3 regions of the Polaromonas sp. SP1 genome follow, and region 2 is predicted to be linked to each of the others. Evidence: predicted binding sites of a transcription regulator. Region 2 holds the regulator's gene; each other region holds the start of a gene.

Region 1 (7,459 bases), 1.1 Mb from region 2:
GGCGGGGCAGGTCAATGGCCAGCACCTCGCCAATGGTGGCCGCGGGCCCGTTGGTCATCATCACGATTCGGTCGCTCAGCAGCACGGCTTCGTCCACGTCGTGGGTCACCATGACCACCGTGCTTTGGGTGGTGGCGACGATCTGCAGCAGCTCGTCCTGCAGCTTGGCGCGGGTCAGGGCGTCCAGGGCGCCGAAGGGTTCGTCAAGCAGCAGGACCTTGGGCTCCATCGACAGTGCGCGGGCAATGCCGACGCGCTGCTTCATGCCGCCGGAAATCTCGCCCGGGCGCTTTTGCGCGGCAGGGGTCAGCCCGACCATGGCCAGCGCCGCATCGGTGCGGGCTTTGAGTTGCGCCTTGTTTTCGGTGGCCGAGAACACGCGCTCGACCGCGAGGTAGACGTTTTCAAAGCAGGTCAGCCAGGGCAGCAGCGAGTGGTTCTGGAACACCACGGCGCGCTCGGGGCCGGGGCCGGCGATCTCGCGGTTGGCGCACAGCAGGGTGCCCTGGGTGGGCGTGGTCAGGCCGGCGATCAGGTTGAGCAGGGTGGATTTGCCGCAGCCGGAGTGGCCGATCAGCGCGACGAACTCGCCCTTGGCGACCGTGAGATTGACGTTTTGCAGTGCGCAGAACGGGCCCTTCTTCGTTTTGAAGGTTTGCTCGACGCCCTGGATTTCGATGTACTTGCTGCTGAAAGATTCGCTCATGATGTGCTCCGGTTTTTAGGAGGACCACCGCGGAACCGGCTTTGCCGGGCCGCAAGTGGTGCCCCCTGAGGGGGAGGCGCCGAAGGCGCTTCGGGGGGAACGTTATTTCTAGTTTTTGACTTCTTCGAAGGTGAAGGCCGTGGCCAGCTTGATGAGCGCGAACTCCAGCAACAGGCCGACGATGCCGATCACAAAGATCGCGATGATGATGTTCTTGACGTTGAGGTTGTTCCACTCGTCCCAGACCCAGAAGCCGATGCCGACGCCGCCGGTCAGCATCTCGGCTGCGACGATGACCAGCCAGGCGGTGCCGACGGCCAGGCGCACGCCGGTCAGCATGTAGGGCAGTACGGCGGGGAAGAGGATCTTGGTGACGATCTTCCATTCGCTGAGGTTGAGCACGCGAGCCACGTTCATGTAGTCCTGCGGCACGCGCTGCACACCGACGGCGGTGTTGATGATCATGGGCCAGATCGAGCAGATGAAGATGGTCCAGATGGCGGCCGGGTTGGCGCCCTTGAAGACCAGCAGCCCGATCGGCAGCCAGGCCAGCGGCGAGACCGGGCGCAAGAGACTGATCAGCGGGTTGAACATGCGGCTCAAAAAGTTGAAGCGGCCGATCATGAAGCCGACCGGGATGCCGACGACAGCCGCCATGCCGAAGCCCATGGCGACGCGTTTGAGCGAAGACAGCACGTTCCAGCCGACGCCCTGGTCGTTGGGGCCCTTGCTGTAGAACGGGTCGCTGAAGATCTGCACCGCCTGGGCAAACGTATCTTTGGGCGAAGGGATGCTGCCTGCCGTTCCCATGAAGACCAGCTCCCAGACCAGCACCAGCAAGCCCAGGCCGAGCAGTGGAGGCAGGATGCCCAGCCAGAGATAGGAGAAGTCTCGCGGGGGTTTGGCGGCCACGGCCGGCGTGCTGGTTTTCATGTCATTTCGGGCTGTAGCCCGCGTTTTATCTTGTGGTGCCGCTATCAAATATGTAGCAGCCGGCTCTCTGGGTTTGTCCCCGCTGCGGGCTGCGGGTGTGGCTGCTTCAAGCGGGCTGTGGAAGACGGCGCTGACCATGGTGTTCTCCTTGGGGTAATCCAGCTCAGGCGCGGATCTTGAAAGAGTCCGCGTACTTTTTCGGGTCCTTGCCGTCCCAGACCGTGCCGTCGAGCAGCTTGCTGGTGCGCATCACGTCCTTCGGAACACTTGCTTTGGCGGCGGTGGCGGCCTCTTTGTAGATGTCGATCTGGTTGATCGTTTTGGCGATGCCAAGGTAGTCCGGGTGCTCCTTGATCAGGCCCCAGCGCTTGTGCTGCGTGAGGAACCACATGCCGTCGGACAGGTAAGGGAAGCTCACCGCGCCGTCGTTGTAGAACTTCATGTAGTTCGGGTCGTCCCAGGTCTTGCCCATGCCGTTCTGGTAGCGGCCCAGGATGCGCTGGTTGATGGCGTCGACGCTGGTGTTGACGTAGCTCTTGTCGGCCACGGTCTCGGCCATCTTGTTTTTATTGGTGAGGCTGGCGTCAATCCATTTGCCGGCCTCGATGATGGCGGCGGTGACGGCGCGCGCGGTGTTGGGGTATTTCTGTACAAACTCGGCAGTGGTGCCCAGCACTTTTTCAGGGTGATCCTTCCAGATGTCCTGGGTGGTCACGGCGGTCACGCCGATGCCGTCGATGATGGCGCGGTGGCCCCAGGGCTCACCCACGCAGTAGCCGTCCATGTTGCCCACGCGCATGTTGGCCACCATTTGCGGGGGCGGCACGGTAATGACCTTGGCGTCCTTCATCGGGTTGATGCCGTTGGCCGCCAGCCAGTAGTACAGCCACATCGCGTGCGTGCCGGTGGGGAAGGTCTGTGCGAAGGTGTATTCGCGCTTGTCGCTCGCCATCAGTTTCGCAAGTCCGGCGCCGTCGACGGCGCCCTTGTCGGCGAGTTTTTTGGACAACGTGATGGCCTGGCCGTTGTTGTTGAGGGTCATCAGCACGGCCATGTCTTTCTTGGGGCCGGCGGTGCCCATGTGCACGCCGTAGATCAGGCCGTAGAGCACGTGGGCGAAGTCCAGCTCGCCGTTGACCAGCTTGTCGCGCACGCCGGCCCAGCTGGCTTCTTTGGTGGGGATGATCTTGACGCCGTATTTCTGGTCGATCCCCAGCACCGAGGCCATCACCACTGAGGCGCAGTCGGTCAGGGGAATGAAGCCGATCTTGACTTCTTTCTTTTCAGGTGCGTCCGAGCCTGCCGCCCAGGCGCCGCCCGGAAGCATGCCGGTAAACAGCGCAGCGCTGCCGGCGGCGCCGGCTTTTTTGATGAAGTCGCGGCGGGCGGGTTTGAGAGGGCCATAAGACTGCTGCGTCATGTTGAACTCCTGGAGGCAAAAAAGAAGAAGAAAAACCTGGCTGAAAAACAAAACGGCGTCCATCTGGTCACCTGCACGAAGCGGGTAAAGAGATGGACGCCGTTGTCCTGGACAAGCCTCGAAAGACTTGCTGCGGGACCGTCTTTGGTCCTGCCATGGCAGTGAATCAAGCAGAAAACGTGCCAGCTGTTGACTTGGCAAGGCGGCGCGAAATTTCCTTTTGGAAACAAGCGCTTGGGAAAAAAGCGGGGGGGTTTGGGATGTCGCCAGGCGCTACCCAAGGTGGTGCGCGGCGGCGATTCAGGCACGGCATTTGTGCAGTGCAGCAGGAGATTGGCGGCGGCGTTAAAGGTAGTCGGCCATCGCCAGCACGGATTCGGCCACGTCCAGCAGCCGGCGGTTTTGGCTCATGGCGGTTTGCCGCAGCATCTTGTAGGCATCGTCTTCGCTGAGCTTGCGGGTGGCCATCAGCAGGCCTTTGGCGCGTTCCACCACCTTGCGCTCGTTGAGTGCGGCCCGTACGGTCTCAAGTTCGTCGCTCATGACCTGCAGGCGATGGGCCTGCTCCTGCACCAGGCCGAGGATGGAGCGTTCCAGCTGGGGCCCGTAGTGCGCGGGGGCGTGCGGGCCTGTGTCGGCCTGGCGCGAGAGTTCATCCAGGATGGCTTTCTGGTCGCGCAGTTCGGCATGTGCCTGGGCGATCTTGCGTTCGCACAGCCCGCGCAGGTTGGCCGCGAGCAGGTCTTCTACGGTTTTCATCGCGTCGATGCGCTGCGTGCAGCAGTCAAACCAGGTCTGGCTCAGGTTGGCGTCCAGCCTGCCACCGGCATTCGGGGTGCAGCCTGTGCGGCGCAGGCGCTCCAGTTCAGCGATGGATTCAACCGCCTGCAGGGCGATCCAGGCGTTCAGCACGGCCGGATCCGCAAAATCGGTGAACACCTCGAAGCAGCGCTCCTGCGATTCAATCAGGTGCTGCCACTGCTGCTGGCGCGCGGCGTCCGTATGGCCCGAAGCGAAGGTGGCGGCGCCGCAGGCACGCTCCTGTCCCGCAAACTCCTTGCCCTGCATGAAGTTGAACATGGCCACCAGCGCACGGGAAATCTCGGGGTCGGTGGCGCTGTCGGCCGCCTCGAAGACAACCACCAGCAAGCCGGCAATCAGCCGCGAGAAGCTTGTGGTGGACTCGTCGGCCGTGGTTGCCTGGGTGCTGACGCGCTGGCGCAGCGCCGGCAGGGCATCCAGCGCGTGCAGCACAAACGCGATGCGGCTGAAGAGGCGCGCGCCGTTACGCACGCGGGAAGGGTCGGTGTCCAGCGCGTCGAAATGCGTGCGCACGAACTGCTGGACACGCTCGCACTCGGCAACCTGCTGCGCGCGCTGGTCGGCAAAGCGGGTGCCCTGCGAGCCCAGAAATACATTGGAAATGCCCCGTTCCTTTTGCAGTGCATGGATCAGGCGGCCAATGGCATTGACCAGCTCGCTGGTGAGCGCGAGCTGCTCGAGTTCGCCGATTTCGCATTGGCGCGCAGCAACAAGAAAACTGAGTCCGGACTTCATCATGGGGGCGTTTTTTGCAAGAGCAGCAACATCCGTGCCGCAAGACCCTGCAAGGGGCTGGGCCCTGAGGGACACTTTACACTTGCCGGCATGCTGGTATTGGGAATCGAGTCTTCTTGTGATGAAACGGGCGTGGCGCTGGTGGATGCCGGCGGCAGCGGCGTGCCGCGGCTGCTGTCGCACGCGCTGTTCAGCCAGATCGACATGCACCAGGCGTATGGCGGCGTGGTGCCTGAGCTGGCCAGCCGCGACCATATCCGGCGCGTCTTGCCCCTGACGCACCAGGTGATGGCGGAGGCGGGCAGCAGCCTGGCACTGGTCGATGTGGTGGCGTACACGCGCGGCCCCGGCCTGGCGGGCGCGTTGCTGGTGGGCGCGGGCGTGGCCTGCTCGCTGGCGGCGGCGCTGGGCAAGCCGGCGATGGGCGTGCATCACCTCGAGGGGCATTTGCTGTCGCCCTTCCTGAGCGCCGACCCGCCGGAGTTTCCTTTTGTGGCGCTGCTGGTGTCCGGCGGCCACACCCAGCTGATGCGGGTGGACCGCGTGGGCAGCTACGAGTTGCTGGGCGAAACCATTGATGACGCGGCCGGTGAGGCCTTTGACAAGTCGGCCAAGCTGATGGGCTTGCCCTATCCCGGCGGGCCGCATTTGTCGAAGCTGGCTCAAGGCGGTGACGGCGCGGCCTTCAAGTTGCCGCGGCCCTTGCTGCACAGCGGCGACCTGGATTTTTCATTTGCCGGGCTGAAAACTGCGGTGCTGACGCAGGCCAAAAAACTGGGGCCTGACCTGGAAAGCCGCAAGGCCGATTTGGCGGCGTCTACGCAAGCGGCGATTGTGGAAGTGCTGGTGAAAAAATCATTGGCAGCCATGACGCAAACCGGGCTGAAACGCCTGGTGGTGGCCGGTGGCGTGGGCGCCAATGCACTGCTGCGCAGCCAGCTCAACGCCGTGTGCAAACAACGCGGCATTCGTGTGCATTACCCCGAACTGCATTTGTGCACCGACAACGGCGCGATGATTGCGCTGGCGGCCGGCATGCGCCTGCAGGCGGGGCTTGAAACGCTCAAAGGCGGCTACACGTTTGACGTGAAGCCGCGCTGGGAACTGGCCCCCACGGTCGCTCGCTCTGCGTAGCTCCCTGCCCCCCGAGGGGGCCGCCCGCCTGTGGCCCGGCAAAGCCGGTTCCACGGCTCATGCTGGCAGGAACTGATTCACGGCCCGATCGATCAATGGGTTATTGAATGTCGAGGCGCGTCACGTTGCTGACCGGGATCTTCTTGCCCAGCGTCAAGGTCAACACACCGTTCTCGAGTTTGGCCGAGCTGTTGGCGGTGTCGATTTCCAGCGGGAAGCGCCATGCGGCCTTGACCTTGCGGCTTGCTTCTTCTTTGCTGGCAATGCGAACCACATCGCCTTCGATGCTGATGTCCAGTTGCTCGCGGGCCAGGCCGGGCACGTCGAGTTGCAGGGTGTAGGCTTTTTCCTGGTCTTCCACGCTTGCGGCCTTGGCGGTGGTAACGGCGCCGGTGTCAGACAGCGAAGAGAAGGTGTCGTTGAGGAAGTTTTCCAGGGCGCCGTTGCTCACGACAGGGGCGTAGTGACGATGAAAGGCGCGGGCGGGGCGATGGGCGAGAGAGTAAAACATGGCTGTTCCTTGATGGGTTAACAAGGGGCGTTTTCCCCTTACACTGCGCGGCGCTCACCGTGATTGCCGCATGCACACCAGTTAGGTGTAGGGGCGGTTTATTCAAGGTTTACCCATGCGAAAGCAAGAGGCTATTTTTTTATGCAGAAACACTTGAAACGCCTGTTCGCGGCCCTATGTCTCGGCGCCTCGCTGGGCGCCGGCGCGCAGACGGCCGCCCAGGCGCCGGTGCCGGCACCTGTTCGTATTGCGCTCATCGAAAGCATGTCAGGCGCTTTCGCCAACACCGGTGAAGCGGTGTTCCGCAACCTGGTCTGGGCCACCGAGCGCGTGAATGCGCGCGGCGGCGTGAAGCTCGCGGGCGGGCCGCGCAACCTGGTCATTGAGCGCTACGACAACAAGGGCCAGAACGAAGAAGCGCTGGCGGCACTGCGCTCAGCCATTGATGACGGGGTGACCATCATTGCGCAGGGCAACTCGTCGGCGATTGCCGCCGTGCTGATCGACGCCATCAACAAACACAACGAGCGCGAGCCGAACAAGCGCGTGCTGTTCCTCAATTACTCGGCGGTCGACCCGATCCTGACGAACGAGAAATGCAGCTACTGGCATTTCCGTTTTGACGCACATGCCGATATGCGCATGGCGGCGCTGATGGATGTACTCAAGGACGACAAGGCGCTCAAAAGCATTTACCTGATCGGCCAGGACTACAGCTTCGGCCAGGCCGTGCTGCGCGAAGCGCGCAAGCAGCTCGGTGTGCAGCGCCCGGATGTGCAGGTCGTGGGCGACGAGTTGCATGCGCTCGGCCGCGTCAAGGACTTCATTCCCTACGCCGTGAAGATCAAGGCCAGCGGTGCGCAGGCGGTGCTGACGGGCAACTGGGGCAACGACCTGACGCTGCTGATCAAGGCCGCCAAAGAGGTCGGTTACGAAGGCAAGTTCTACACCTTCTACGGCAACGCGCTCGGCGTGCCGGGTGCGCTGGGCGATGCGGGTGTGGGCAAGGTGGTGGCGGTGGCAGACTGGTTCCCCAATGAGCCGGGCGCGCAGTCCGAGGCCTTCTACCAATCCTTCCGCCAGCGCTTTCCCAAACCGCAGGACGACTATGTTCACATGCGCATGCAGCTCATGATGGAGTCACTGGCCCAAAGTATCGACAAGGCGGGCAGCGCCGACGCCGGTGCGGTGGCGGCGC
Region 2 (7,459 bases):
CGGTCCATCCGGCGTAGTTTTTCTTCCAGTGCGCGGCCAGTTGCGGAAAGAAGTCGGTGGCTTCTTCGCCCCAGGCGTTCTGCGCCTGCTCGCGGCCGGGGTTGGCCGAGCGGTCGCGCGGGGTTTCAAACGCGGGCTCGTCACGGGTATCGCCGGCGTTGCGGTTGTCGCCCGCATCGCGGCTCAGCGGCTGGCCGAATTCGTCGATGGGCTGGTTGCGGTGGTCCTGTTGCACGCGGCCTTCGGCATGACCCTGCTGGCGGCGCTGGTCGCGCCCCTGCACGCCGGTGATGCCGGCCACACCGGCCACATCGATACGCTCACCATACGGCGGGTTGACCAGCATCACGCCTGAAGGCGCGGGCGGCATGCGCTGCAGGGCGTCGCCGCCGCGGAACTCCACCGCATTGGCCACGCCGGCGCGCTCGGCATTGCGCTCGGCAAAGTCGACCATGCGGAAGGACACATCGCTGCCGAAGACCGGCGCGGTGGGCTCGGTGATGGCGGCTTCGGCCTGGTCGAGCAGGCCGTCCCACACATGGCCCTGGAAGGGCAAATACTTCTGGAAGGCAAAGCGGCGGTTGATGCCGGGCGCGATGTTGCAGGCAATCTGCGCGGCTTCAATCGCGATGGTGCCGGAGCCGCAGCACGGGTCGTACAGCGGCACGCCGTCTTTGCAGAGCTGGTCCCAGCCGCTGGCGGCAATCATGGCCGCGGCCAGCGTTTCTTTCAGTGGCGCATCGCCCTTGTCTTCACGCCAGCCGCGCTTGAAGAGCGGCTCGCCCGAGGTGTCGATGTAGATGGTGACGGTGTCGGTCGTCAGGTGCACATAGATGCGCACGTCGGGCCAGCGTGTGTCGACACTGGGCCGCACATCGTCGAACTTGGCGCGAAAGCGGTCGGCGATCGCATCCTTGATCTTCAGCGCGGCGAAGTTCAGGCTTTGCAGCGGGCTGTGCTGGGCCGTGATCTCCACCTTGAAAGTCTGTTTGGGCGTGAACCAGATTTCCCAGGCCACGTTGGCAGCGGCGTTGTAGAGGTCCTGCTCGCTGCGGTACTGGTTGTGCTGCAGCTCGATCAGCACGCGCTGCGCGAGGCGGCTGTGCAGGTTGAGCTGCAGCGCATCGCGCCACGAGGCCTGCAGCTGCACGCCGGCGCGCCAGGCTTTGCCCTGGATGCCGGTGACGCGTTGTACTTCGGTCGCGAGCAGGGTCTCAACGCCGGCGGCGCACGGTAAAAAGAGTTGGAGTTGATTCATGACTGGCTTTGAAAGGCGGGGCAGTGCGGCCTGACCGGGCGCCTAGAGAGATTTACGCAGGTTGGCGGGCGCGATGCGAAGCGCCTCACGATATTTAGCTACTGTGCGGCGCGCGCATTCAATGCCCTGCTCTTTCAGCATTTCGGAGATCTGGTTGTCGCTGAGCGGCTTCTTCAGGCTTTCAGACGAGACGAACTGCTTGATCAGTGCGCGCACCGCCGTGCTGGAGGCGTTGCCGCCGGTTTCGGTGCCGAGTGCGGAGCCGAAGAAGTATTTGAGCTCGAAGGTGCCGAAAGGCGTGCCCATGTACTTGGCGGTGGTCACGCGCGAGATGGTCGACTCATGCAGGCCCAGTTCGTCGGCGATTTCACGCAGCACCAGCGGGCGCATGGCAAGCTCGCCGTGCGTGAAGAAGTTTTTCTGCCGCTCGACAATCGCGCTGCTCACACGCAGGATGGTGTCAAAACGCTGCTGGATGTTCTTGATGAACCAGCGGGCTTCCTGCAGGCGCTGCTGCAGCGCCGCGCCGCCCTGGCCCTTGTGCTGCTTGAGGGCGTTGGCGTAAATATCGTGCACACGCAGGCGCGGCATCACATCGCCGTTGAGCGAGACCTTGAAGCCCCGGCCCGACTTGATGACGATGACGTCGGGCACGATCAGGTTGCGCTCCACATTCACGAAGCGGCGGCCGGGCTTGGGGTCGAGCCGGCCGATCACGGCAATGCCGCCCTTGATCGCAGCCTCGGTGAAGCCGCACAGGTGCGACAGGCGCTTCACGTCGCGTTTGGCCAGCAGCTCCATGGGCTGCTTGCACATGGCGATGGCGGCGCGGGTTTCTTCGCAGTCCTTGCAGTCGAGCAATTGCAGGCCCAGGCATTCGGCCAGGTTGCGCGCGCCGACGCCGGCGGGCTCCATGTGGTGCAGGAGCTTGAGCGCCATGGCAAAGCGCTGCTCGAGCTCTTCGCTTTGCTCCAGGTCGTTGCCGGCCAGGCCGGCGGCCAGCGATGCCAGGCTGTCTTCAAGGTAGCCGTCGTCGTTCAGCGATTCAATGAGGAAGTGCAGCGCGGCGCGGTCTTCTTCGGACAGGCGCAGGCCGAGCGACTGGCGGTGCAGGTGGTCTTGCAGCGACTCGTGGGCGCCCGTGAGGTCGGAGGCCTCGGCGTCGCTTTCCTCGTTGTTGTTCTTGCGCGCCGGCGCGTCGCTGCCCCACTCGCTGTCGTCAGGCGCGGTCTCTACCGTGCCGTCGCCTTCCCAGCTTTCCTCGAGCTTGGGCTCTGCACTGATTTCAGCATCATTTTGGCCTGCAGCCCCCGTGTCGTCTTGGCCTGCAGCTATCGAATTGGTAGCAGATTCAAACTCCCGACTGTCCTGGCTGACCGGCGTGTCGACATGCTCCAGCCCGAACTCCTCCCGCACCGCCGTCTCTTCCGCCACTTCCAGGAAAGGGTTCTCGTCAAGCATCTGCTCGACCTCCTGGCTCAGCTCAAGCGTCGACAACTGCAACAGCCGGATCGACTGCTGCAGCTGGGGCGTCAGCGCAAGATGCTGCGAGACGCGAAGCGAGAGGCCTTGTTTCACGGGACTTTCAAATACACGGAAGGTTGAGGTGACATGTCTTCAGCCAGCAGGCGCCGCGGAACTGGCTCCGCCAGGCCGCAGGCACCGTCCCCGGAGGGGGAGAGGGAGCTACACGAAGTGAGCGACAACAGGGGGGAACCATGTTCACATCTTGAAGTGTTCGCCAAGATAGACACGGCGCACATCGGCGTTGTTCACGATCTCGGACGGTGTGCCTTGCGCCAGCACATGGCCGTCGCTGATGATGTAGGCGTGGTCGCAAATGCCCAGCGTCTCGCGCACGTTGTGGTCGGTGATCAGCACGCCGATGCCGCGCGACTTGAGGAAACCGATGATGCGCTGGATCTCGATGACGGCGATCGGGTCAATACCGGCAAAGGGCTCGTCGAGCAAAATAAAACGCGGCTGGGTCGCCAGCGCGCGTGCGATCTCGACGCGGCGGCGCTCGCCGCCCGACAGCGCCGGCGCGGGTGAGTTGCGCAGGTGGTCCACGCGCAAGTCCTGCAGCAGCGCGTCCAGGCGCGACTCGATGTCGGCGCGGCCCAGCGGCTTGCCGTTGGCGCCCAGCTGCAGCTCCAGCACGGCGCGCACGTTTTCTTCGACCGTGAGCTTGCGGAAAATCGAGGCCTCTTGCGGCAGGTAGCTCAGGCCCAGGCGGGCGCGCAGGTGAATCGGCATGTGCTCGACCGATTGGCCGTCGATGGAGATTTCGCCCGCATCGGCGCGCACCAGGCCCACGATCATGTAGAAAGAAGTCGTCTTGCCCGCACCGTTGGGCCCGAGCAGGCCGACCACTTCGCCTTTTTGCACGGCCAGCGACACGTCTTGCACCACCTTGCGGCTGCCGTACGATTTTTGCAGCCCTTGCGCCACGAGGCGGCTGGGGGTGGGGGCGGAAGCGCCGTGAGCGCGGGGGGCCGCCGAAATATCAGTCACCACATCCATCTGTGCAGGTCTTTCTAGTTCTTTTCGCTGCCCAGCGTGGTGCTGGGGCGCAGGGTGACGGCCGGGCCGGATGGCTTTGCAGCGGCCGGCGCCGACGCGGCGGCGCGGGGCGACAGCATGGCGCGAATCCGTCCGCTCGGGTTGGCGGCGGTTTTGTTTTGCGTGCCGCCCTCCACCGTGAAGACGTCGGTGTTGTTGTCGTAAACGATCACGGCGCCTGTGGTTTCGTCGACCAGGGTGGCGCCGTTGTAGCGGCGCACCACGGCACGCTTGATGAATTTGACGAGGTCGGCCTTGCTGTCGTATTCGATCCGCTCGGCCTCGCCCTCGATGTACTCGTCCACGCCGTCGCGCTTTTTACGGTAGAAGGCCAGCTTGCCCGGCGCCGCGATGGACACGGCCTGCTGGTAGCCCTCGGGGTCCTGGCTCACGTCGACCCGCTCGCCGCGCACGATGGTCGTGCCCTTGGTGATCACCACATTGCCGGTGAAAACGCTGGTTTGCTTCAGGTCGTCATACCGCAGGGCATCCGCCTCGGCATTCATGGGCTTGTCGCGGTCGGCTTTTTCAGCCCAGGCCGGAAACGCCGCCCCCAGCGCCAGAACGGCCGGCAGGATGAGGGAAAAAAGGGGATATTTCATAAGGCACGAATCTTGCTGCGTGGGTGTCCGGCCATTGTAGCCATGCAAGCTGTGGGAATGGCTTGCACAGTGAATTATTAGGGGCATAAAAATGGCCCCCACGCTCCCCCACTTCGTGTGGGTCGCTGCCCCCCGAGGGGGCAGCCCGCCCTACGGCCCGGCGAAGCCGGTTCCGGGGCTCATGCTGGCTTGAAGAATTCTTTGGGCAATACCGGTGGGGGTATTTCACCAGTGGGCAGCCGCGGAACCGGCTTTGCCGGGCCGCGGGCGCCGTCCCCTGCAGGGGAAAAGGGCTACACGCAGTGAGCCCGATAGGGGTGTGCCCGACTCACCGCCCCCTTGAGGGGGGAACGGGCTACACGCAGTGAGCCTGGACGGGGGTGTTACTTTTTACCGCGGGACTGCGCGATCAGCGAGTCCGTGATCTGCAGCGCGCGGGGCATGTTCTGGGCCAGCGTGCCGGAGGTGTAATAGCGACCGGCAATGCCCAGGGCCGGCACGCCGTCGACCTTGTACTGATCCTGCAGCTGCGTGGCCTTGCGGGCCTTGGTGGTGACCGTAAAAGAGTTGTACATCTCGACAAACTTGGCCTTGTCCAGGCCCTGCTTTTCGGCCCAGGCCGCCACCATGTCGGCGGTGTTGAGCGGCTGCTTGTCCTGGTGGATGGCGTTGAACACCTTTTTATGCAGCTCTTCAACCTTGCCCATGGCTTCCAGCACGTAATACAGGCGCTGCTGCGGCTCGAAGTCGGGACGGAAGGACACCGGGACGCGCCGGACATACACGTCCTTGGGCACCTGTTTGATCCAGGCCTCGAGCAGGGGCTCAAAGGCGTAGCAGTGCGGGCAGCTGTACCAGAAGAATTCCACCACTTCCACCTGGCCCGCGGGGGCTTCGGTCGGGGCCGGCTTGTCCAGCGCCAGGTAGTCGGAACCTTCCTTGAAGGCCCTGGCCTGGGCTTGCGCCATGCCGGGCAGGGCGGCTGCGCCCAGGGTGGCGGCGGCTGCCGCAGCAGCTGAAAGCGAAAACTCACGACGTTGCATCAAATTCTTCTCCTGGAATGGCAAAAAAAGGTTGTGGCCGGCTGCGGGATTGCGCCCTGGACGGCCAGGTGACAAGGGTTTGTATGCCTGCCCCGCGAAAAGTTCAGCGCTGCACCCGCACCAGCGCGGTTTCAATCGAATTGTTGTCCAGCCGCTCCTTGACTTTGTCGGCGTCTTCTTTCTTGTCGAAAGGCCCCAGGCGCACGCGGTACACGGTGCGGCCCGCCTGCTCGCGCTCAGTGACCTTGGCCTGCATGCCCAGCAGCGACAGCCTGGCGCGCTGCTGCTCGGCGTCTTCGGGCGTGCGGAAAGCGCCGGCCTGGATGAAATAGCTGAAAGGGTCGACGCCGGGGCCGGACGACAGGCCTTCGACCTTGGCCTTGGCCAGGTCGCCCAGCGGGTCGGCCGCAGGCTTGGTGGCTTTGGCGGCAGCCGAGGCGGCTGCCTTCGGCACGGCGGCGACGGCCGGGTCGGGCACCGGCGCGCCGGGTGTTTCAGCGGCGGGCGCAGGCGGCGGCTTGGGCTGGTTCTTGCCGGCCAGCGGCGCGTTCGGGTTCCAGTCCTTGTTTTTCTTGGCCTCGACGGCGTCGCTGTCGGGGTTGCGCGCCTGGCTCTTGTTCATGAAGGGAACCGGCACCTTGGTGATGTAGACCGCCACGGCCAGCGCGGCCCCCAGGCCGATCAGGGCGCCAATAATCAAACCCAGCAGGGTTCCGCCTCGTTGTGTATTCATACCTTGCCCACGTTCATTGCCTTGTCCTGAAAATCGCATGCTTTTCACCGGTGTTACATCTTGCGCGGAGCGCTCACGCCCAGCACCGCCAGGCCATTGTGCAGCACCTGTGCGGTCGCAGCGACCAGCGCCAGTCGCGCCAGTTTGACGGCTTCGTCATCCACCAGGATGCGCTCGGCATCGTAATAGCTGTGATAGCTCGCCGCCAGCTCACGCAGGTAAAAAGCCACGTCGTGTGGTGCAAATCCGTCAGCCGCGTTGGTCAGCATGTCGGGGTACTTGGCCAGCAGCAGCATCAGCGCCTGGGCCTGCGGGCTGTCCAGCGCCGACAGGTCGACCGACTTCAGGCTGGCCTCATCGCCGCCCTGGCCGGCCCAGGTGGTGAGGATGGAGCAGATGCGCGCGTGCGCGTACTGCACGTAGTACACCGGGTTTTCGTTGTTCTTGGCCAGCGCCAGGTCGATGTCGAAGATGTATTCGGTGTCGGGCTTGCGGCTGAGCAAAAAGAAGCGCACGGCGTCGGCGCTGGTCCATTCGATCAGGTCGCGCAGGGTGACGTAGCTGCCGGCGCGCTTGGAGATCTTGACCTCTTCGCCGTTGCGCACCACACGCACCATGGTGTGCAGCACGTAGTCGGGGTAGCCTTGGGGAATGCCTTCGCCGGCGGCCTGCAGCCCGGCGCGCACGCGGGCGATGGTGCCGTGGTGGTCCATGCCCTGGATGTTGATGGCCTTGCCGAAGCCGCGCTCCCATTTGGCCAGGTGGTAGGCCACGTCAGGCACAAAGTAGGTGTACGTGCCGTCGCTCTTTTTCATCACGCGGTCTTTGTCGTCGCCGTAGTCGGTTGACTTCAGCCACAGCGCGCCATCCTGCTCGTAGGTCTTGCCGGCGTCTTTCAATCTGGCCACAGTGGCGTCGACACGGCCCGAGCTGTACAGGCTGGACTCGAGGTAGTAGTTGTCGAACTTGACGGAGAAGGCCTTGAGGTCCAGGTCCTGCTCGTGGCGCAGGTAGGCGACGGCGAACTGGCGGATCGAGTCGATGTCTTCCACGTCGCCCGAGGCGGTGTATTCGCGGTCGTCCGACTTGACGGTCTTTTTGGCCAGGAAGTCGGCCGCGATGTCGGCGATGTAGTCGCCGTTGTAGGCCGATTCGGGCCAGCCGGCGTCGCCGGGCTTGATGCCTTTGGCGCGCGCCTGCGTGCTGGTAGCCAGCGTCTGGATCTGCACGCCGGCGTCGTTGTAATAGAACTCGCGCCAGA
Region 3 (7,459 bases), 150 kb from region 2:
AGGAAATTGATTCATTAACAACTCTGCCGTGACTTGCAGGCACTGCGCCGCGCTGGCTCTCCAAGTGAATGCAGGCATAGGGGCCACCAGCGCCCGACGGTCTGCTTTCGCGCATGCCATCACTAACGCCTCAATGCCCTCCGCCGAGTACTTCGGATACAGTGAAACACCCTCATCAGCAAGCTCCCTAAAGACCGGCAGGTCGCTCGCAATGACCAGGCATCCGCGAGTACGAGCTTCAACCAGAGGAAGCCCAAACCCCTCGGCCAATGACGGGAACAAAAGCGCCCAAGCATGGTGGTACATATGCTCCAACTCCCCATCAGTAGCGTCAAATACCGTTAGCAGTTTACGCCCTTGCTCTGAGTGAAGTTTCAGTTTTTCGATGAGTGCGCGACCTTCCGCAGTAGGACGCCCCGCAATCAGAAGGCGAAATTCTTGACCGTTTTCCCAAAGTCGCTCAAAAACCTGAAGTACCCACGCATAATTTTTTCGAGGTTCGAAAGAACCCACGGCGACGAAGCTGGCACCCGGTTTTTGCAAAAAGCTGGCAAGTGCCGGACGAACTGTTTCCGCATTGGCTGGATTCGTCGGGTCACAACCCAAGCGAAAGTGACCCACGGGAGGCAGCGATATCCCGGAAGAAGCGGCATAGCTCTTCAGATCACGCTCAGTGGCTTCCGAGTTGCAGACCACAGCATCAGAGCAAAGCAGCATGCGCGTCAGCCATTCCTTAAATACCATCGAGATCAATGACGCACCATACTCAGGATGACGTAATGGAATCAGGTCATGAACCATCAGCACCACTCGGGCGCCTTGTTCGCGTGCTCGTTGCGCCGCATGCCAGGCTTCGTAATGCCATGACGCATCGCCCATGAACAGCACATCACCCTCTTCGAAAATAACAGGCGGTGCCTGCCTGCTCAATGCCTTGAAAATCCATCGACTGTAGAGCCGCCAAACACCATACAACAACGAGAGTGGCAGACTGGCCAAAGCTAGCTGGCGTCCACGGCCACCCGTTATCCCTCGAAGCATGCTAGCAGCCGGGCTTGCAGCCACGTTGCTCGAGTTAACCTCCGATGCAGCGACGGCAGACAACGGAATCTCCCTAAAACCTCTCCCGTGAATGGCCACCGCCAGGCAAGGCAATTCCGTCTGTGACGTTGTCTCCTCAAATTCCTTTAGCAGACTCCGTACAACCCGTGTCACGCCAATGCTGCCCCGCTGTGTTCGGGTATAGCTGACGTCGACGAGCAGCCTGCTGAATGGAACTTTCAAATTTCTCTCTCCCACGGCAGGCCCGAACGACCTCGAATTTTGTCGCAGGCTACCGTTGCCTTACCACTCATCACATCGTCCACAGTACCGATAAGCTGCGGGCTGAACGTACGCAAATACTTGTAAAGCACCGCACCGTCGTCCAGTACGTAGACTTTCATGTCTGACTCGGAGTACTGCCTTAGTTCGCCCCCATTGATGACTTTCGTCCTTGCCTCTCCAGGTCGGAAAAATCGAGGGCATATGGATTCGAGTTTGTCAAATACGGCATCGAATCTGCTCTTTTCTATTTCGGGTCGAGCGGCCGGCACAGCAACCGGATAGCGCAACGAGCACGCCCAGAACCCGGCATTGTCGAATCTCTTATCGTTTTTTTTCCGTGCTTCAACTAGCGGCATTGACACAATGCTGCCTGACCGTATCAGGCGGCATGGAGCCGCATCCGATATCGCCAGACGGTGATCAGCCAGCAGAAGGTTGAGCGATCGTATGGCGTTGACGTCGGGCAAACCCTCTGACGTGGAGTATTCTGGTATCGAAGGAACTAGCAGCGTCAAATGCCCGCGAGCAGAAAGTATCGCGTGTGTTCGGCGACCTTCAAGTGTGCGGTCCCGGTCGGTGGGCGCCGAGGCGATGTTCAGCCAACTCGACGGCTCTGGGAAAAGCGGAGCCATCAATGAATAGGTGATGCTGGACAGGGTTATATACGTGCCCGGGACGGTTGCCATATCTTGGGGCAACTCTATTTGGAAATAGGGAGCCTCACGCCATGGAATCATCCCCCAAGATTTCAGCGGGTCGCTTTCGTATACCGCAAAGGATTGCACCGCAAACAAGCACGCAGCCAATGTAAGGCGAAAACCGCGTGTCATGGGCAGCAGATAAACCAAACCGAGGCATAAAGGCCCCACGACCAAGATAAATGCGACGAAATACCGTCCATTCCCGCTGGTCATCAACCATGGAGCAAAGGCTATCGCCACACCCGCGAACAGGACGGTTGCAGGCTTGATGCTGGACATACTGCGTCTTCGCAAAACCCAGAGAAGTGCCAGTAGTCCGACCAGGAGGAGCACGAAAGCAAACCGAAAATCTGGCGCGATTACCTCAATGTAAACGCCCCCATCAGGTGCGGCCATTGCGATCGGTCGAAGCAGGGCATCGCGCCATGTGTCAGGCTCAAACCGAATCATGGCGCCCACCCGGTCATCGCACGCAACGACGCGAACAAGGGGTCGTAGAAAGGATAGATTGGATTGCCAAAGTGGGCCCAGAGTTGCGCCCCCCAATACCCATACACCAGCACGAACCCCACCAGCGTTGCCGTCCCACCAAGCATCGCATGGATAAGCCGTGTTCTTGCTCCACCACCAGCAGCCAATAGCCACAACACAGGCATGACCACCAATGCCAGCGGCCCATTGCTGAGCTTACAAGCCACAGCAGCGCCAGCACAACACCCAGATAAGACTACGATCCACTTGGGACTCAACCGGCTAACCCGGAGAGCCAAAGGCTCAAGCGCGAGAGCTATCGCCCATACCAGCGGTGCCGCAGCCATGAGATCGTTTGAGGTTGAGGTGAACTGAGGGAATACCACGCCTGTTGTGAGCGCCATACCCACTGCCAGCCAACGCATCCCAACGTCAAATACGGTTTGTCCTTGCATGCACGTCCGCGCCAACATCCAGATCGGAGGCACGATGATCAGGTGCAATGTGGCCAAAGTAACCCCGGCTGAGACGCCGGACCACCCGCTTACCGCCATCTTGTACACCGGCCAATACAAGTAAGGGAACTGATAGGACTGATAAGCAGCGGCCAAGAAATCTTGATCAAATCGTGGGGTTTCGGCGATCCATCCTAGATAGATATGATGATTCAGTGCATCCCAACTCAGGCCTATCGCCTCCTGCCCCAAGGGGATCGAAATGAAAACAATCCATGTCAGTAGGCATACTGCGGGTAATTCCCAGCGCAGTAGCGGAAGGGGCAGCTCGCGTTCCAGTAGCGTCACGGGCGAACCTGCCGATTGGGCGACAACCAGCAAAAGTGCAGGGCTCCAGCAAACAGCGCCGCAGTTGCCGCTTGCACGCCAAGTATCATTAAGGTGACGGCCGGAATGGCGCCACGCATGGTGCGAGATGGGTCCATGGCTCCGAAGCCAGCGTCCCGCCAGTCCAGCACCAATTCCACCGACCAAGCCAAACCCAAGGCACCCAAACCCACGCCCAGGACCAAGCCTGTTTCGAGTTTGAGGTAGGGCGCCCAACGCAACAACCAGCGCTGGGGCGGCACCACCCCGGACAGAACGCCCATCCATTTGGTCAATACAGCCAGCTGAACCATTTGCGCGCCCAGCACGGTCGCCGCAGCCATATACAGGAGAGAGTGGATATCCAGCCCAACTGTAACCAAGTCCAATGGCCCATGCAACAGCACAGCAAAACCAAGCAGACCGACCACTAACAATGCCAAGCCCGGATAAAGGAATAGCCAACGCGGGCAAAATAACAGCAGAAACCGCAGATGACGCCATCCATCACGCCAAGTACGCAGATGAGGTGGGCGACCACGCCCGTCAGGCCGCAAGGTGGTGGGGACCTCAGTAATACGTAGACCAGCCAGAGCAGCCTTGGCAACCATTTCGCTGGCGAACTCCATGCCGGGCGCAACCAACCCTAAACGCAGAATTGCCTGCCGCGAAAGTCCGCGCAGACCGCAATGGAAGTCGCCGATCTTGGCGCGAAAAAAGAGTCTCCCGACAAAGCTGAGCACCGGATTACCCAGATAGCGATGGAGAAATGGCATGGCCCCAGGGAGAATACCGCCACGAAAACGATTCCCCATCACAAGGTCTGCACCGGCCCGCAATTGCTCAAGAAAGCCCGAAAGATCGGAAAAATCGTAGCTGTCATCCGAATCTCCCATGACTACATAGCGACCCTGCGCACTGCAGATGCCGGCAATGAGAGCGGCACCATAACCCGGCTGAGCCACATGTATTACCCGGGCACCAGCGTCCATAGCAATTTGCTGGGAGCCGTCGCTTGAGCCATTGTCCGCAATCAAGATTTCGCCATGCACTCCGGCATCGGCAAGATAACGCTGCGCGCTCCGAATACAGCGCATTAAAGTCTGCGCTTCATTCAAACAGGGCATGAGCACCGTTAACTCAAACTGAGATTCCGTAGTTGTCATTGCGTCAAAGCCACCCTATCCATGCAAAAACGAACATTTCAAAAAAAAGAGCGGCAAAGCCGCTCTTTTGATAGCCGTGAAATCAGCCAAATAAATCAGGTACCGCGGCAAGAACCTGGCAAGAATTTTGCGGCGATGGTCGTGCCATCAGCAGGAAGACCGCAAATCCACTTATAGACCGTCCCGCCAGGTGCCACAGCGGCACCAGCAGCATCAGCCACCGGCTTCAAGGTCACCTTGCCACCGACAGCGTTGGCCGTATCGTTTTTAATGTTTTGGCTGGTCACCGTGATCAGTCCAGCATCAGTCGTCTCAATAGACGCAACATACTGAGATGTGGCACTCGCAGTTTCACAGCCCCAGTTGCCGGCAGTAGGCAACGTGGAGGAGGACTGGATCACTTCCGTGATCGAAGTGCGGCAGCCAGAAGCAGCCAAAATCACTTCAGAGTTCTTGGCACGAATGGTGTAGTCCTGATAAGCAGGCAGAGCCACTGCAGCCAAAATACCAATAATCGCCACAACGATCATCAATTCGATGAGGGTAAAACCCTTTTGCAAAGTACGCTTCATTAAAAACTCCTTGGTTAAAGAAAATTGCCCAGATACTCAGCAGATTCCATGCCATCTGATTTCACCTGCTTTTTCACGAGTTCTAAGTCCAAAAACGGGGCGGACCTTACTTTTTTTGCCTACGCCTTCAAATTGATCGACATTTTTGTCACTTGATGCACACCGAGCGGACCATCTTCAGATCGGTCATACCCATCAATACTTTTTCCATGCCATCCATCTTCAGCGTCCGCATGCCGCTGCCGACCGCGCTGGCAAACAGTTCCGCAACGCGAGCCCGCTCCTGAATTAACTTTTTCGCAGCGTCGTCAGCAATCATGAGCTCGTGAAGGCCCACCCGGCCTTTGTAGCCGGTTTTGCCGCATTTATCGCAGCCGACGGCCCTGTAAAGGGTTAGTTTTCCGTCTTTCCCATAGCGCTCCATCCAGTCGTCAAGGAGTTTTTGCGACTCCCCGCCTGCGTCAGCCTTCCAGGCTTCGGTATGACGCAGTTCTTCGGCGTACTCCCGGATGAAATCCTTGGTTTCCTGAGAGTTCGGGTGATAAGCCTCTTTGCAGTCGCACAATTTTTTGGCCAGGCGCTGCGCCAAAATACCCAAGAGTGCATCAGCGAAATTAAAGGGGTCCATGCCCATATCCAACAGCCGGGTGATAGATTCAGGCGCGGAGTTGGTGTGCAGGGTTGAAAACACCATGTGACCCGTCAGCGAAGCCTCAACGCCCATGGCCACGGTTTCCTTGTCGCGCGATTCGCCGACCATGATGATGTCCGGGTCGGCGCGCAGGAAGGCCCGCATGACCAACGCGAAGTCGATCCCGGCTTTGCGGTTGATCTGGACCTGGCGCAAGCCTTTTTGCGTGATTTCCACCGGATCCTCAGCCGTCCATATCTTGGTATCCGGCGTGTTGAGGAATTTCAGGATCGAATGCAGCGTCGTGGTTTTGCCTGAGCCCGTCGGGCCGCATACATAAAAGAGGCCATAAGGCTTGGAGACGGTTTTCTCCAACCGCTCCTTGTTGTGCGCTGTGAGCCCGAGTTTTTCAAGCGGAATAGGTTCACCCGCAGCCAGAATCCGCATGACCACATCTTCCACGCCGCCGGCAGAGGGGATCGTGGCCACACGAAGTTCGATATCAAGCGGGCCGTATTTCTTGAATTTGATTTTTCCGTCTTGCGGTTTGCGTTTCTCGGAAATATCCAGATCGCACATGATTTTGAGCCGGGTGACCATGGCCTGCCGAAACTGCGCCGGCACTTCAATATAGGGCTGCAGGGTTCCGTCAATACGAAACCGGATGCCCGTCTTGGCCTTGCCGGGCATGGGCTCGATGTGGATGTCGGACACTTTCTGGTTGTAAGCGTCAATGATGACTTTGTTGACAAACTTGACCAGCTCATTGTCTGCGGCTGCGGACTCCAGCGAAGAGTCGTCAATGGCGTCGCCTTCAAGCGGAGAATCCATGTCCGCCAGCAGCTGATCGATAGAACTGCTGTCGGCGCCGGCTCCGAACAGTTGACCGAGCGTCTCTTCAAATTCGGTCTGTGTGGTGACGCGGTAGGCGAACTTCGTGATGCGAGGGAAAACCTGCGGAACAACCCGGGCGCCCCGAACGGCCTCAGGATCCACGCACATGATCACGAGCCCTTCCGGGCCATCCTCCAACGGCATCCAGCCCTGCTGTTCAATGAAGTCCCGTTTGAGCGGGCCATGCAGCATTTCCGAGCGAATCCGCCCGGAATTGAATGCCTCATATCCCACACCGAAGAACTTGGCCAGCGATTGACCAATCTGGGCCGGGCGAATGTGAAAGCTGCCCATCAAAATATGTTCGACAGACTTGCCCTCTTCCCGGGCTTGCTGGATGCACTGCTGAAGCTCATCCTGCGACAGCACGCCTTCGGCCACAAGCCCGTCATATTTGGTGGCCTTGCGGCGCTGGACGTCATCCGTTTTCTGCATGCGCTGACGTATGGCAATGCCAAGCGTCTTGCAGAGTTGGCGTGCGCCGTCCTCTTCCAGCTTCCCGAAAGGTTGGTCACTGCGGTTATTAATAACCTGCAGGACCCCATACAAGGTGTCTCCGTCCATCACAGGCGCAACCAGCATCTGCTTGGTTCTATACCCTGACCGCTTGTCGACTTCCTGGAGAAAGCTCAGGGCCGGATGAATTTTCTTCAGGGCGTCAACGTCGTAGACATCCGCAATGTTGACCATTTGGCGCGCCATTGCCACATACCCGGCGATGCTTTGCGCGCTGATAGGAAGTTTCAAGTCGCGGCTTGTATTGAGGCCGGTCTTTACTTTAGAGATGATGGAGCTGCGATCCTCATTAACAGCGTACAAAGTCAACCTGTCCGCATTGAAGAGCTTGCAGATATCCTGGCTCGCCTCCAGCATGATC

The links. The regulator sigma-54, encoded in region 2, starts transcription at its own class of promoters, with help from an activator protein. The targets are predictions, from matches to a motif close to TGGCANGNAANCTGCTTT.
Region 1: the regulator sigma-54 is predicted to act here: its motif matches at 3,227-3,244, upstream of DT070_RS13705 (CmpA/NrtA family ABC transporter substrate-binding protein).
Region 3: the regulator sigma-54 is predicted to act here: its motif matches at 5,094-5,111, upstream of DT070_RS07660 (pilin).

Annotation. Positions count from the first base shown of each region.
Region 1 is NZ_CP031013.1:2,875,796-2,883,254, forward strand. It holds gene DT070_RS13695 (ABC transporter ATP-binding protein) at 1-706, opposite strand, end outside; gene ntrB (nitrate ABC transporter permease) at 815-1,777, opposite strand; gene DT070_RS13705 (CmpA/NrtA family ABC transporter substrate-binding protein) at 1,803-3,059, opposite strand; gene DT070_RS13710 (nitrate regulatory protein) at 3,405-4,616, opposite strand; gene tsaD (tRNA (adenosine(37)-N6)-threonylcarbamoyltransferase complex transferase subunit TsaD) at 4,707-5,750, shown strand; gene DT070_RS13720 (Hsp20/alpha crystallin family protein) at 5,851-6,261, opposite strand; gene DT070_RS13725 (branched-chain amino acid ABC transporter substrate-binding protein) at 6,403-7,459, shown strand, end outside.
Region 2 is NZ_CP031013.1:1,748,261-1,755,719, reverse strand. It holds gene DT070_RS08380 (class I SAM-dependent RNA methyltransferase) at 1-1,258, opposite strand, end outside; gene DT070_RS08375 (RNA polymerase factor sigma-54) at 1,301-2,836, opposite strand; gene lptB (LPS export ABC transporter ATP-binding protein) at 2,981-3,781, opposite strand; gene lptA (lipopolysaccharide transport periplasmic protein LptA) at 3,796-4,422, opposite strand; gene DT070_RS08360 (thiol:disulfide interchange protein DsbA/DsbL) at 4,806-5,465, opposite strand; gene DT070_RS08355 (SPOR domain-containing protein) at 5,569-6,198, opposite strand; gene argS (arginine--tRNA ligase) at 6,252-7,459, opposite strand, start outside.
Region 3 is NZ_CP031013.1:1,601,913-1,609,371, reverse strand. It holds gene DT070_RS07680 (glycosyltransferase family 1 protein) at 1-1,284, opposite strand, end outside; gene DT070_RS07675 (hypothetical protein) at 1,281-2,306, opposite strand; gene DT070_RS07670 (hypothetical protein) at 2,474-3,301, opposite strand; gene DT070_RS07665 (glycosyltransferase family 2 protein) at 3,298-4,485, opposite strand; gene DT070_RS07660 (pilin) at 4,581-5,057, opposite strand; gene DT070_RS07655 (GspE/PulE family protein) at 5,206-7,459, opposite strand, start outside.